Regions from separate parts of the Luteibacter sp. P4_D7_3 genome, predicted to be linked through region 3. Evidence: riboswitches for the same ligand, from Rfam matches in the RefSeq annotation. Region 3 holds a riboswitch; each other region holds the start of a gene.

Region 1 (4,659 bases), on a different contig from region 3:
GCATCGCGACTTTGCCTTCCCGGCTATCGACGCCGTGCTCGAGGTGTACTCGCTACCCGTGCCCGACGGTTATGTCGTTCTCCTGTCGAAGACGCAGTCGCGTTTCCGGCACGCCGATAGCGTCCAGACCGAAACCCTCCTCGGACTGATCTCCACGACCTACGACGGTAGCTTCGCTGCCTGGAAGGAATTCCTCCAGCAAGGTGACTGGGTGCCCACGGAGCTGGCCTCTGCGAATCTCGCCATCGACTTCGGCAAGCGGTTTTCCATCGCGCCGGCGGGATTCTCGCTTAGCTATGGCCCGGATTTGCAGCCGATCGAAGCCAACGGTGAGCTCGCCGTCAGCTACGGCTATCTGGGACGCGACGGCAGCGCGACGCTGGGTATCGCGGGCATTAGCGCTCAGCCGGATATGGACAAGTACACCGCCGTACGCATCAATCGGCATCCGAAGCCATTCCCTGACTCGCCGCGCGATTATCTTTCCGGCTGGAAGGACATCGTTACCCGCGCCCACCCAGGGGACGGACAGCCGTACAAGGACTCCGACATGAGCTGGGCTGGCACGACGCTCGGTACGCCTGGTGCCGATACCAACGTGCTCTACACCTTGTACTACGGAAGCGACGCCAATCCGTCGGATGCGGTCATGAAGCAGCGGCTGGCCAACGCGGTGAAAGGCGCGACGGTTCGCGAGCACTGATCGCCCTGTGGGGCGACGATGATTGACCGGTGAACACAACACCGTGCTGTGGTCGGGCAGCAAGGAATTCGATGCAACCTTTTAAGGCTTTTGGGGCACTCAGCGGCCGGCTCGGCCGCGCACCCTTCTTTTAATTGGCCATCTATGCCGCCGTGTGCCGCGTTCGGATACACTACTTGCGCCCAAGGTGATCCAAGGCTTCAGTGCCGAGGATTGAAACGGGAATCCGGTGACGTGCGCGGCCTTTCGAGGCTGCCACCATTCCGGAGCTGCCCCCGCAACGGTAGGCGAGCAAAGGTCGGCATCAAGTCACTGTGCCATAGGCATGGGAAGGCGCCGTCCGGTAGGGATTCCCTGCGCTCGCGAGCCCGGAGACCGGCCATGAGGTACACCGGACAGGCGGAGGGCCATGTCGTGGGTTGCCGTCGGCCTTTTGCCCTCCGCGATCCTGTCTTCCCGCCTCCTGTTCCTCGCCATTGATGCCGCGCGGGTAGGCGCGGTTAGCAGGAGTTGTTTTGTGTCATTTCGTTCTTCCACCCTCGCGGTCTCCATCGCGATCGCTTTGCTCGTGCCCGCTGCGGCCATCGCCGATGATGCTTCCACCGATCTGGACAAGGTCGTCGTCACGGCCAGTCGCACAGACCAGACCCAGAGCCAGGTCCTCGCCGCCTCGACGGTGATCGACCGCGCCGATATCGAGCGTCTCCAGCCGCATTCCCTGGCTGACCTGCTGCGCGGTACCCCGGGCGTGTCGATCGCCAACAACGGCGGTCCGGGCAAGGCCACGTCCGTGTTCCTGCGCGGTACCGAATCCGATCACGTGCTGGTGATGGTGGACGGGGTCAAGATCGGCTCGGCCACCTCCGGCACTGCTGCCTTCCAGGACATCCCGGTCGACCAGATCGAGCGCATCGAAATCGTGCGCGGTCCGTACTCCAGCCTTTACGGTTCGGAAGCGCTCGGTGGCGTCATCCAGATCTTCACCCGTCATCCCGAGGGCGCGTTCGTACCGAACTTCTCGGTAGGCGTGGGCTCATACGACGCGGCGAGCGGTTCCGTCGGTTTCGCCGGTCGCGGTGCGCAAGGCTGGTACTCCGTCCAGGCAACCCATGACCAGACCGACGGCATCAATGCGTGCCGCGGGAAGCCCAGCCCGGGCGGCGCCGGCTGCTTCACGTATGAGCCCGACAGGGATGGTTACAAGAATAATGCGCTGTCTTTGCTGGGCGGCTGGCGTTTCGACGACCAGTGGGACGCTGACGCCACGGCGACGCGTACGGAAGGCCGCAACCACTACGACGGCACCAGCAGCAACTTTGCCCAGTCGGCGACACAGGTATTGGGCAGCCGCGTGCGCTACAAGCCGGCGCAGGACATCCTGATCACCGCCAGCCTGAGCCGTAGCGAAGATCTTTCGACCGACTACGAGAATGGCGTTTACGCCGACACGTTCAACACGCATCGTGACCTCGCTTCCCTCCAGGCCGATCTCGGTCGCGTCGGTGAGAGCGCCGGCCTCACCACCGTGGGCTTCGATTGGCAACGCGATCGCGTGGTTGGCAGCACCGACTACCTCGTCGATGCACGCCGCAACCACGCGCTGTTTGCCGAGTGGCAGCAGGAGTACGGCGACAGCTCCGTACAGGGCAGCGTGCGTCGTGACGAGAACAGCCAGTTCGGCGGCAAGACCACCGGCAGCCTCCAGTACGGCTATGCGCTGACGAAGACCTTGCGCGTGACCGCTAGCTACGGCACCGCTTTCAAGGCGCCGACCTTCAACGACCTGTATTTCCCCGACTACGGCAATCCGGATCTGGGCCCGGAGACATCGAAGAACTGGGAGCTGGGGTTGCGGGGCACGCCGGGCTGGGGCCACTGGTCCGTCAACGGCTTCCAGAACAAGATCGACCATTTGATCGTGTTCGACTCGAGCCTGAGTGGTCCGCTGTTCCCGTTCGGCGGGGCGAATAACATCGACCGCTCGCGCATCCGTGGCGTCGAGATGGCCGCGGACACAACCATCGGTGACTGGCGCCTCGCCGGAAACGCCACCTGGCTGCAGCCGATCGACGATAGCGACGATGACACGCACGGAAACCTGCTGCCGCGTCGTGCGCGTCGCACCGCAAATATCGATGTCGACCGCAGCTTCGGCGCGTTCAGCGTCGGTGCGAGCGTGTTCGCTTCGGCCTATCGCTTCGATGACACCGCCAACGCCAACCGGCTGGGCGGCTACACGCTGACCGATCTTCGCATGGCCTATGCCTTCGCCCCGGCGTGGAAAATCGAACTGTCGGCGAACAACATTTTCGATCGTCGCTACGAGACTGCGCAGTATTACAACCAGCCGGAGCGCAACTGGATGCTGACCCTGCGTTACCAGCCCCGTTCGTAACCGTCCCACCTTCGAGGTCACCTTATGAAGCCGCTCTCACGTTCCTTGTTCACTGCTGTTGCCGGCCTGTTCGCGCTAGTGATGATCGCCACGCGCTTCAATCACTTCGGCGATGCCCTTCATCTACCCGATGCGTCCATGGCCTTGTTCTTCCTTGGCGGCATCTATCTGCGCAAGCATCTGGCCTTCGTCGGCTTCGTGGTCCTGTCGGTGCTGATCGACTGGTACTCGGTGAGTTATGCCGGGGTGAGCGACTTCTGCATCACGGTGGCGTACGCCTTCCTCCCGCTTGCTTACGCCGTCCTTTGGTATGCAGGCCGTCTTCTCGCCCCGCGCTACAACGGCTCGCTTGCCTCGCACGGCCTGGTGTTCGCGGGTATCGTGGTCAGTGCCACGCTGTCGTATGCCGTGTCGAACGGAGCGTTCTACTGGCTGGGCGGCCGCTACACGGAGCCGAACATGGCTCAGTATCTACAGCGCTTCGCCCAGTGGGCACCGCTGTTCGTGCGTGCGGCGGCCGGGTACGTATTGGCGTCGGAGGTGGTCCAGGCGCTGGTGTTCCGCTTCCTTCCGCAAGCGCGTGACGGCCAGACGGCACGCGCATGAACGAGGCGGTTCCCTGGCAAGAGATGGACGAGGAAGCCCGTCATCGTGATCGCATGCGCCGGAAGAAGGAGCTAATCGACCGGCGCATCGCGAAGGCGACCATCGACCGTGGCGTGCTGGTGGTCAACACCGGTAACGGCAAGGGCAAGAGCTCATCCGGTTTCGGTATGCTCGCCAGATCGCTTGGCCACGGCTTCCGCTGCGGCGTGGTTCAATTCATCAAGGGCAGCTTCTCGACCGGCGAGGAGGGCTTTTTCCGGATGTTTGAAGACGGCCCGTTGGACTATCACGTGATGGGCGAGGGCTATACCTGGGAGACCCAGGACAAGGCCCGCGACATCATGGCCGCCATGGCGGCATGGGAACTGGCCGAGGGCATGCTCCGCGATCCGGGCTATGACTTCGTGTTGCTCGACGAACTGAACATAGCGCTGGTGAAGCAATACATTCCGCTCGATCGCGTGCTGGCCGCCCTCGCGGCACGGCCCGAGCGCCAGCACGTGGTGATCACAGGCCGTGGTGCGCCCGACGACCTGGTCGCCGCCGCGGATACGGTGACCGAGATGCGCGTGGTAAAGCACGCGTACCAGGCGGGTATTCGTGCGCAGAAGGGTGTGGAGCTATGACTCGTTATTGCCCGGCGTTGCTCGTCTCCGCGCCAGCCTCGGGGCAGGGCAAGACCAGCGTCACCGCCGCCCTGGCACGAGCCCATGCGCGCCAGGGCCGCCGGGTGCGCGTGTTCAAGACCGGACCTGACTTTCTCGATCCCATGATCCTGGAGCGTGCGAGCGGCGCGCCGGTGTACCAGCTCGACCCCTGGATGGGTGGCGATGAGGATGTCCGCGCCCGTCTGTACGAAGCGGCGGGCGAGGCAGACCTGATCCTCGTCGAGGGCGTCATGGGGCTGTTCGACGGATCGCCTTCGAGCGCCGATCTGGCGATTGCGTTCGGGCTG
Region 2 (4,659 bases), on a different contig from region 3:
TTCTCGACGACGGCCGGATCGTCGAATTCACCTGTTCCTGGTACCGCGGGGACATCTATGACTTCGTCGCCGAACTGCAAAGCGACTAACGAGCCAACCAGACCATGACGATCCAGCCGCAAGACACCCTGATGTTCCGCGAAGCGCACGAGACCGCCGAGGTCGTCGAGCGGCAACTTGCCAACAACGAAGCCGTGATCGGGGCGCTCGCCGAGCGCCTGCGCGCCACACCGCCGCGCATGGTCATCACCTGCGCACGTGGCAGCTCGGATCACGCGGCCATGTACGCCAAGTACGTGTTTGAAACCCAGCTCGGCGTCGTCACCGCGTCGGCCTCGCCGTCGGTCACCTCGATTTACCACGCGGCGCAGCGCCTCGACGGCGCGCTCTATGTGGCCGTCTCGCAGTCCGGCAAGAGCCCCGACCTGGTCCGCAATGCCGAGGCCGCGAAAAAGGCGGGTGCCTACGTGGTCGCGCTGGTCAACGTGGTGGATTCGCCGCTTGCCGATGTCGCCGACGTCGTCGTGCCCCTGCACGCCGGACCGGAAACCAGCGTCGCCGCGACCAAGAGTTATCTCGGCGCGCTGTTCGCCATCCTGCACATCGCCGCCCGGTGGAGCGGCAAGCCCGAGATCGCCGATGCGATCACCGCGCTGCCCGCCCAGCTTCGTCACGGTTGGAACGCCGACTGGTCGGCACTCACCGACGGGCTGGTGGATGCGCACAACCTGTTCGTCGTCGGTCGTGGTTTTGGTTTCGCCGGTGCGCTCGAGGCCGCGCTCAAGTTCAAGGAAACCTGTGGGCTGCATGCCGAAGCCTTCAGCGCGGCCGAGGTGAAGCACGGCCCGATGGCCCTGGTTGGCCCCCATTTTCCGGTGCTGTTCTTCGCGCAGAACGACGACACCCTGCCCGGCGTGCTCGAGGTCGCCGCCGAGTTCCGCAAGCGCGGTGCCAAGGTGTGGGTAGCCGCGCCGGGTGCCACGGGTGACGACATCCTCCCGCTCGTCGCCACGGCACCCATCGCCGCGGTGCTGGTCACCGTGCAGAGCTTCTATCGCGCCACCGCCGCCCTCGCACTGCGCCGTGGCTTCAATCCCGACGTCCCGCCGCACCTGAACAAGGTGACGGAAACCGTCTGATTCATGGAGTTCCTCGTATGACCCTCGCCCTCGTCAACGGCCGCGTCCTTACCGATAACGGATTCCAGGGTGGCTTTGCCGTCCTCATCGACGACGGAAAAATCACCGGTCTCGCGCTGCCATCCGATCCGCGCGTGCGCGCGGCGGAACGCCACGATCTCGGTGGCCGCACCCTGCTACCCGGCTTTATCGACTGCCAGGTCAACGGCGGCGGTGGCGTGCTGTTCAACGACGTACCCACCGTCGATGCGATCCGCAGGATCGGCGAGGCGCATGCGAAGTTCGGCACGACCGGCTTCCTGCCCACCCTCATCAGCGACGATGTCGACGTCATGGCGAAGGCTATCGACGCCGTGAACGAAGCCGTGGCCCAGGGCGTGCCCGGCGTGCTCGGCATCCATCTCGAAGGCCCGTTCATCGCGCCCGAACGCAAGGGCGTGCACGATCCGGCCAAGTTCCGCATCGCCGATGCGAGTGACGTGGCGATGGTCGCGCGCCGCCACGGCGGCGTGACTCTGCTCACCCTCGCACCGGAACGCGCCAGCGCCGCCGTGCTGCAGGAGCTGGTCGCCAACGGCGTCATCGTCGCTGCCGGCCACACCGCCGCCGACTACGACACCACGCGTAACGCGCTGGCCACTGGCATTCGCGGCTTCACGCACCTGTTCAACGCCATGACCCCGTTCACCAGCCGCGAACCTGGTGTGGTCGGCGCCGCACTCGAGGATCCCGCCAGCTGGTGCGGCCTGATTGTCGACGGCCACCACGTGCATCCGGCTTCCTTGCGTGTCGCCATCGCGGCGAAGGCGCGCGAGAAGATGATGCTGGTGACCGATGCCATGCCGCCGGTCGGCTCCGACGACCCGACCTTCGTGCTGAAGGGCGAGACGATCACGGTGAAGGACGGTGTCTGCCAGACCGCCGACGGCACCCTGGCCGGCTCCGCGCTGGACATGGCCACGGCCGTACGCAACACGATCAACATGGTCGGCGTGCCTTATGACGAAGCCGCCCGCATGGCCTCGACCTACCCGGCCGCCTTCCTCGGCCTCGGCGCCACCCACGGCCACATCGCCGCCGGCTACCGTGCCGACCTGGTCGTGATGGACCACAACCACGAGGTCGTCGAGACCTGGATCGGTGGCGTCCGCGTCGTCGGCTGACACCGTCACGTTTGTTAAATCCGCGTGACATGAACCCGGCGGCCCGCTAGAGTGGCGCCGTTCGGGTGTCCCGGCCGGCGGTCGCTGGTGGGATGAAACGGGAAGCCGGTGCGTCGCCTCGCGACTATTCCGGCACTGCCCCCGCAACGGTAAGCGACAGGAAGGCCTGAAGGTCTTTACGGAAACCGGCCATACGCCACTGCGAAAGCGGGAAGGCGCCGGGTTCCGCCACGGCAGGTGGCTGACGCGAGTCCGGAGACCGGCCCGATGCATTCGCCTCGCGACACTCGCGGGGCGTTTTATGTTGGGCGATTCGCGGAGGGCGGATCCGGACAGCGTTCCGGGTCGATCCGTGCCCGCATGCCGTTCGCCGTTTGTCCTCCGTTTCGCCTTTAGCGACGCACTAAGGAAACGGCTCCATGAAGAAGACCCTGCTCGCGATGGRCCTGCTGTCGTCCATCGCCGCCACCCACGCGGCCGACGCTCCCGCCGAGAAGCTCGATCCGGTGGTGGTCACGGCCAACCGTGCGGCCACGCCGCTCGACGAAGTGCTCGCCCCGGTCACGCTGATCACCCGCGAGGACATCGAGCGCCTGCAGCCGGTCAGCGTGCAGGACCTGCTCACCGGCCTGCCGGGCATCGTCATGGCGAACACCGGTGGCATCGGCCAGCAGACATCGTTGTTCATGCGCGGCACCAACTCCTCGCACACCCTGGTCCTATTGGACGGTGTGCGCGTCGGCACGGTCGGTGCCGGCATCCCGGCCTACGAGCAGCTGCCGGTGGACCAGATCGACCACATCGAGATCGTTCGCGGCCCGCAGTCGAGCCTGTATGGCTCGGACGCCATCGGTGGCGTCATCCAGATCTTCACCCGCCACGGCCAGGCCGGCGAAGCGCCCACGCCTTCGGTGTCGGTCACCGGTGGCAGCCACGGCTACACCGACGGCCAGTTCGGCCTGTCCGGTGGCACGCAGCACAGCTGGTACAACGCCAGCCTCGGCGGCCAGTACACCTCGGGCATCAATGCCTGCCGTGTCGGTGCGGGCGAGGCCTTCAAAGGCTGCTTCACCGACGAACCCGACCATGACGCCTACCGCACCTATAACGGCGCGCTCTCCGGCGGCTACCGCTGGGACGACGGTACGGAGCTCACCGGCAGCTGGCTGCGTAGCAAGGGCGACATCGAATACGACGGTGACTTCCAGAACCTGACCCGCCGCTCGCAGCAGGTCGCCGGCACCAAGCTCGCGTTCAACGCGCTGGAGAACTGGCGCATGTCGATCAGCCTGGGCCAGAACCAGGACCGCGCCGACAACTACCTCAACGGCGCCGACAAGACCCTGGACTTCGTGAACTACGGCGTCGACAAGGCGCGCGTGGGTTACCTGTACTCCAAGCGCAACCAGGCCTCCTGGCAGAACGATTTCACGCTCGCTCCGGGCCAGACGCTCAGCGTCGGCGTGGACTTCCAGCAGGAGAAGCTGAAGAGCGACACGGATTACCTGAAGGACACGCGCGAGAACACCGGCGTGTTCGCGCTGTACCAGGGCATCTTCGGCGCCAATGAGATCCAGCTGTCGGCACGTCACGACCACAACAACCAGTTCGGCAACCACACCACCGGCCAGGCCGCGTACGGCTTCCGCTTCGACAACGGCATGAAGGTCACCGCCTCCTACGGCACCGCGTTCCACGCGCCGACCTTCAACGACGAGTACTACCCGTACGGCGCGCCGGTGAACCTGAGCCCGGAGAAGTCGCGCACGGCCGAGATCGGCCTGTCGGCCCGCCCGGGCATCTGGAACTGGGCGGTGAACGCCTACCAGACGCGGGTGAACGACCTGATCGGCTTCGATGCGAACTTCCTGCCGATCAATGTCAGCAAGGCACGCATCCGTGGCGTTGAAGGACAGCTGGGCGCGGACGTGGACGGCTGGCACCTGCGTGGCTACGCCACCCTGCAGCAGCCGAAGGACCGTGACAGCGGTGACGAGTACAACAACCTCCTGGCACGCCGTCCCAAGCGTACGGCCCGCGTGGACGTGGACCGCGATCTCGGCGCCTTCACCGTCGGTGGCTCGGTCTACTCCGCCGGTTACAGCTACGACGATGCCGCGAATACGACACGCCTGGGCGGCTACGCGACGGCGGATGTTCGTGCCACCTGGCACGTGGATAGCGACTGGAGCGTCCAGGGTCGCCTGGCCAATGCGTTCGATCGTCGCTATGAGACCGCGGCGTATTACAACCAGCTGGGGCGGACCTATTACCTGACCGTGCGGTATTCGCCGGCGCGTTGAGTCACCCCCATCGCCGATAAATCGGCTCCCACATGAGACCTGCCTGACCATGGA
Region 3 (4,659 bases):
CATCCCCCGACGGCACGTAGCGGCAATAGCCCGTCGCCACGGTGTGTGCGGGCGAATCCGGTGGTGGGCGGCCCAGCAAGGGCGAGTACATGGCCAGCACGCCATCGCGCGCGTGCTGACCGCGATGAAACGGATCGCCCCACGCGGACACCGTTGCGAGCCCCAGCGATTGCCGGAAGCTTCGCACCGCTTTCGTCCAGGGCGAGGTTACCGTTTCGCCGATGCGACGCACCCAGGCACCACGCCGGGGCGACGATCGCAGGAACCGGTCCAGCCACTCGATGCCCGTGGCGGGTGGATCGAAGGCAGAAAGAAAGACGGCAGGCGACAGCGCCGCCGATAGCCAGGTGATCCGTCGGGTCTCGCCAAGGATCTGTCCGGCGAACGCCAGCGTGGAGGTGACGATGGCATCCGCATCGGCACAAACGGGCGCGAGCGCCGCATAGCTGCTCGCGACGTCCGCGGCGGCGAGGTCGCGAACCACGAAGCGCGGTCCGCGCCAGGGATGAAAGGCCCTCGCCGCGAACGCCGCCTTGTCTTCGGGCTCGGCGATGCCGCTGGCGAGCACGAAATCGAGCCCCGCCTCGCCCACGGCGTCCCGATGAATGCCGTGGGCGCCAATCGTCACACGATACCCACGCTGCCGAAGCTCCCGCCCCGCGGCCAGAAACGGGAAAAGGTCGCCCTGCGAGCCGACCGTCGCCATCACGATGTGTCTTGCGGTCATGTGGCGCTCCCTGGGTGTCGGCACATGGTCGCCGCCAGGATGTCGAGGCGATGCATCGCCATCGATTGACTTCAGGCGTCCATACGGCTAATTTTCCGCCCGTTAGCGGTCTTTATCTCTTTATTCGAATAGAGAGATAAAGCCAAGAGGGAAGCCGGTGTCAATCCGGCGCTGCCCCGCAGCGGTATGTGGAGACGAGTCCGTCACAGGCACTGGATCGAACGGGATCCGGGAAGCGACGAACAAGGCGGCACCAGCCCGGTGCCACATCCACGAGCCCGAAGACCTGCCGCCGACCGGACCGTTCGCGCCGTCATGGGCGCGGACGGTCCGCCCGACCTGGATGGGCGCTCCGCAAGGGGCGGCATCCGGTTCGCCCGCGGGGGCGAAGGTCGACGGCTAGCCTGCATGACGCCCCACGCCTGCCATGCCTCGTCGCGGCAGTCCGCGTGCGTTCGCGACCAGCCGCCCTTCCCTCCTCTTTGCCACGAAGAGGAATTATCCATGCCACACGTAACTTACCCGGGCTTCCCCCGCATCGGCCGACGCCGCGAACTCAAGCGCGCCCTCGAGAGCCACTGGAAGGGAGAAAGCCGCGCCGACGAACTGCTCGCCGTCGCGCGCGAACTGCGCCAGCGCCACTGGAAGCTCGCTCGCGACGCCGGGGCCGACAGTGTCCCGGTAAACGACTTTTCCCTCTACGACCACGTGCTCGACGCGGCCGTGCTGGTCGACGCCATCCCCGCGCGCTACCGCGAACTCGCCTCCCGCGACCCCCTGGCGGGCTATTTCGCGATGGCCCGCGGCCATCAGGACGGCGATGTGGATCTGCATGCCCTGGAGATGACCAAGTGGTTCGACACGAACTACCACTACATCGTCCCGGAGCTCGAGGCGGGACAATTCTTCACGGCACGCCCGGACAAGGTCGTCGCCGAATACCGCGAGGCCATCGCCGCCGGTCACGTCGCACGCCCTGTCCTGCTCGGGCCCGTCAGCTTCCTGCGCCTGTCCAAGACCGTCGATGGCAGCGATCCGCTGGCTCTTCTCGACGCCCTGTTGCCGGCATGGTTGAGTGTCGTCGATGCCGTCGCAGCGGCAGGCGCCGATTGGGTGCAGGTGGATGAGCCGACGCTCGTGCTCGATCTGGACGCGGAGTGGCGCGAGGCTTTCCGGCGCACCTACGCGGCTATCGCCGCACACGGCCGCGTGCGCGTCCTGCTCGCCACCTACTTCGGTGAGCTCGGTGCCAATCTCGAACTTGCCACATCGTTGCCGGTTGCCGGCCTGCACGTCGATCTTGCCCGTGCGCCCGACCAGCTGGACGCCGTACTCGATGCCCTGCCGGCCGACCGGGTCCTTTCCGCCGGCGTCCTCGATGGCCGCAACATCTGGCTGAGCGATCCGGCGACCATCCTTCCCCGCGTGGATCGCCTGCTCGCACGCCTCGGCAGCGATCGCCTGTGGCTGTCGACGTCGTGCTCCCTGCTGCATGTGCCGATCGACGTTTCCGAAGAAAAGCACCTGCCGTCACACCTCGCCGAATGGCTGTCGTTCGCGCGGCAGAAGATCGCCGAGCTGCGTCGCTACGCGGATGCCGTCGCGGGCGACGAAGCCGCGCGGAAAACGCTGAATCGCCAGCACGAGATCGTCGTCGGCCGCCAGAGCTCTGGCGAGGTAGTCCGTGCCGACGTTCGCGCCCGCGTACGCCAGCTCACCCCACAGTTCGGCCAGCGTCGTTCGGCCTTCGCCTTCCGCGCGGCCGTGCAGCGTGAGCGCTTCGACCTTCCCGACCTGCCGACGACGACGATCGGCTCGTTCCCGCAGACCAACGACCTGCGTATCGCCCGCGCCGCCCACCGTTCGGGCAAGCTCGACGACGATGCGTACACCGGCATCCTGCGCGACGAAGTGCGGCGTGTCGTTCGCTTCCAGGAAGAGGCCGGCATCGACGTGCTGGTGCACGGCGAGCCTGAGCGCAACGACATGGTCGAATACTTCGGCGAGCAGCTGGCCGGTTATGCGTTCACGTCGCTCGGCTGGGTGCAGAGCTACGGCTCGCGCTGCGTCAAGCCGCCGATCATCTATGGCGATGTAGCGCGTCCCGCACCGATGACCGTGGCGTGGTCGGCGTATGCACAGTCTCTCACCGACCGACCCATGAAGGGCATGCTCACCGGCCCGGTAACGATGCTGCAGTGGTCGTTCGTGCGTGACGACCTCCCCCGATCGGACGTTTGCCGGCAGATCGCCCTGGCCTTGCGCGACGAAGTGCACGACCTCGAGAAGGCCGGCATCGGCATCGTCCAGATCGACGAACCGGCGTTGCGTGAAGGTCTGCCGTTGCGTCGCGCGGAGTGGGACGCCTACCTGGCATGGGCGGTCGATGCGTTCCGCATCACGGCCGGTGGGGTCAGCGACTCGACCCAGGTGCACACCCACATGTGTTACTCGGAGTTCAACGACATCATCGAGGCCGTGGCCGCCATGGATGCCGATGTCATCTCGATCGAGACCAGCCGGTCGCGCATGGAGTTGCTCGACGCGTTCACCCGCTTCAAGTATCCCAATGGGATCGGTCCGGGTGTCTACGACATCCATTCACCCCGCGTGCCGACCGAGGTCGAAATGGCCGACCTGCTCGCCCGGGCCCTCCAGGTGCTCCGACCCGACCAGCTCTGGGTGAACCCCGACTGCGGATTGAAGACCCGAGGCTGGCCCGAGGTCTCCGAGGCCCTGAAGGGCATGGTGGCGGTGGCGAAGGCCGCCCGGGAGCGCCTGGCCGCCGTGGCCTGACGGCACCCGCCTGGTAGGAGCCGATTTATCGGCGATCCCGCGCCATCGGGCAACGCCCTGGCGCCCCCGGATCGCCGCTGAAGCGGCTCCCACCAGGCACCGCGCAGCCGTTCGGACGGCCCGGGCGCCTGAACATCCATGCAATCGTCACCACCCCGGCGTACCCTTCCCTCTGCAAACCCGGCAAAGGCCGTGTATCATGGCGCGCCCCCATTTATCTCTTTATCCGTAAAGAAGGATATATACCTGCGATGAGCAACTTCCTCTTCACCTCCGAGTCGGTCTCCGAAGGCCATCCGGACAAAATCGCCGACCAGATCTCGGACGCCGTTCTGGACGCCATCCTGGCCCAGGACCCGCGTGCCCGCGTGGCCTGCGAGACGCTGGTGAAGACCGGCGTCGCCATCGTCGCGGGTGAAATCACCACCAGCGCCTGGATCGACCTCGAAGCGCTGACCCGCAAGGTCATCCTCGACATCGGCTACAACTCCTCGGAAGTCGGCTTCGACGGCGAAACCTGCGGCGTGCTGAACCTCATCGGCAAGCAGTCCCCGGACATCAACCAGGGCGTGGACCGCAAGAAGCCGGAAGAACAGGGCGCTGGCGACCAGGGCCTCATGTTCGGCTATGCCACCAACGAGACCAGCGAATACATGCCGGCGGCGATCCACTACGCCCATCGCCTCGTCGAGCAGCAGACCAAGGTCCGCAAGAAGAAGAACTCGCCGCTGCCGTGGCTGCGCCCGGATGCCAAGAGCCAGGTCACCCTGCGCTACGAGAACGGCGAAGCCGTCGCCATCGACGCCGTCGTGCTCTCGACCCAGCACGATCCGGACGTGAAGCAGAAGGACCTCATCGAAGGCGTGCGCGAGCTGATCCTCAAGCCCGTGCTGCCGGCGAAGCTGCTGCACAAGGGCACCAAGTTCCACATCAACCCGACCGGCAAGTTCGTCATCGGTGGCCCGGTGGGCGATTGCGGCCTGACCGGCCGCAAGATCATCGTCGACACCTACGGCGGCTGGGCCCGTCACGGTGGTGGTGCGTTCTCGGGTAAGGATCCGTCCAAGGTCGACCGCTCGGCTGCCTATGCCGCGCGTTACGTCGCCAAGAACATCGTCGCGGCCGGCCTCGCCGAC

Evidence for each region. Region 3 has a riboswitch for cobalamin ahead of metE (5-methyltetrahydropteroyltriglutamate--homocysteine S-methyltransferase). Riboswitches for the same ligand answer to the same signal wherever they lie in the genome.
Region 1: linked by a shared signal. The riboswitch ahead of btuB (TonB-dependent vitamin B12 receptor) and the one ahead of metE (5-methyltetrahydropteroyltriglutamate--homocysteine S-methyltransferase) in region 3 are both predicted to bind cobalamin.
Region 2: linked by a shared signal. The riboswitch ahead of AC1DSN_RS04645 (TonB-dependent receptor domain-containing protein) and the one ahead of metE (5-methyltetrahydropteroyltriglutamate--homocysteine S-methyltransferase) in region 3 are both predicted to bind cobalamin.

Annotation. Positions count from the first base shown of each region.
Region 1 is NZ_JBFUIT010000118.1:1,662-6,320, forward strand. Features, by position in the region: gene AC1DSN_RS11975 (S1 family peptidase) at 1-703, shown strand, start outside; cobalamin riboswitch at 872-1,101, shown strand; gene btuB (TonB-dependent vitamin B12 receptor) at 1,221-3,098, shown strand; gene AC1DSN_RS11985 (hypothetical protein) at 3,123-3,704, shown strand; gene cobO (cob(I)yrinic acid a,c-diamide adenosyltransferase) at 3,728-4,330, shown strand; gene AC1DSN_RS11995 (cobyrinate a,c-diamide synthase) at 4,327-4,659, shown strand, end outside.
Region 2 is NZ_JBFUIT010000025.1:15,856-20,514, reverse strand. Features, by position in the region: gene AC1DSN_RS04660 (GntR family transcriptional regulator) at 1-89, shown strand, start outside; gene AC1DSN_RS04655 (SIS domain-containing protein) at 105-1,139, shown strand; gene nagA (N-acetylglucosamine-6-phosphate deacetylase) at 1,157-2,302, shown strand; cobalamin riboswitch at 2,349-2,584, shown strand; gene AC1DSN_RS04645 (TonB-dependent receptor domain-containing protein) at 2,722-4,605, shown strand.
Region 3 is NZ_JBFUIT010000016.1:8,075-12,733, forward strand. Features, by position in the region: gene AC1DSN_RS03310 (glycosyltransferase) at 1-727, opposite strand, end outside; cobalamin riboswitch at 817-1,035, shown strand; gene metE (5-methyltetrahydropteroyltriglutamate--homocysteine S-methyltransferase) at 1,232-3,523, shown strand; gene metK (methionine adenosyltransferase) at 3,775-4,659, shown strand, end outside.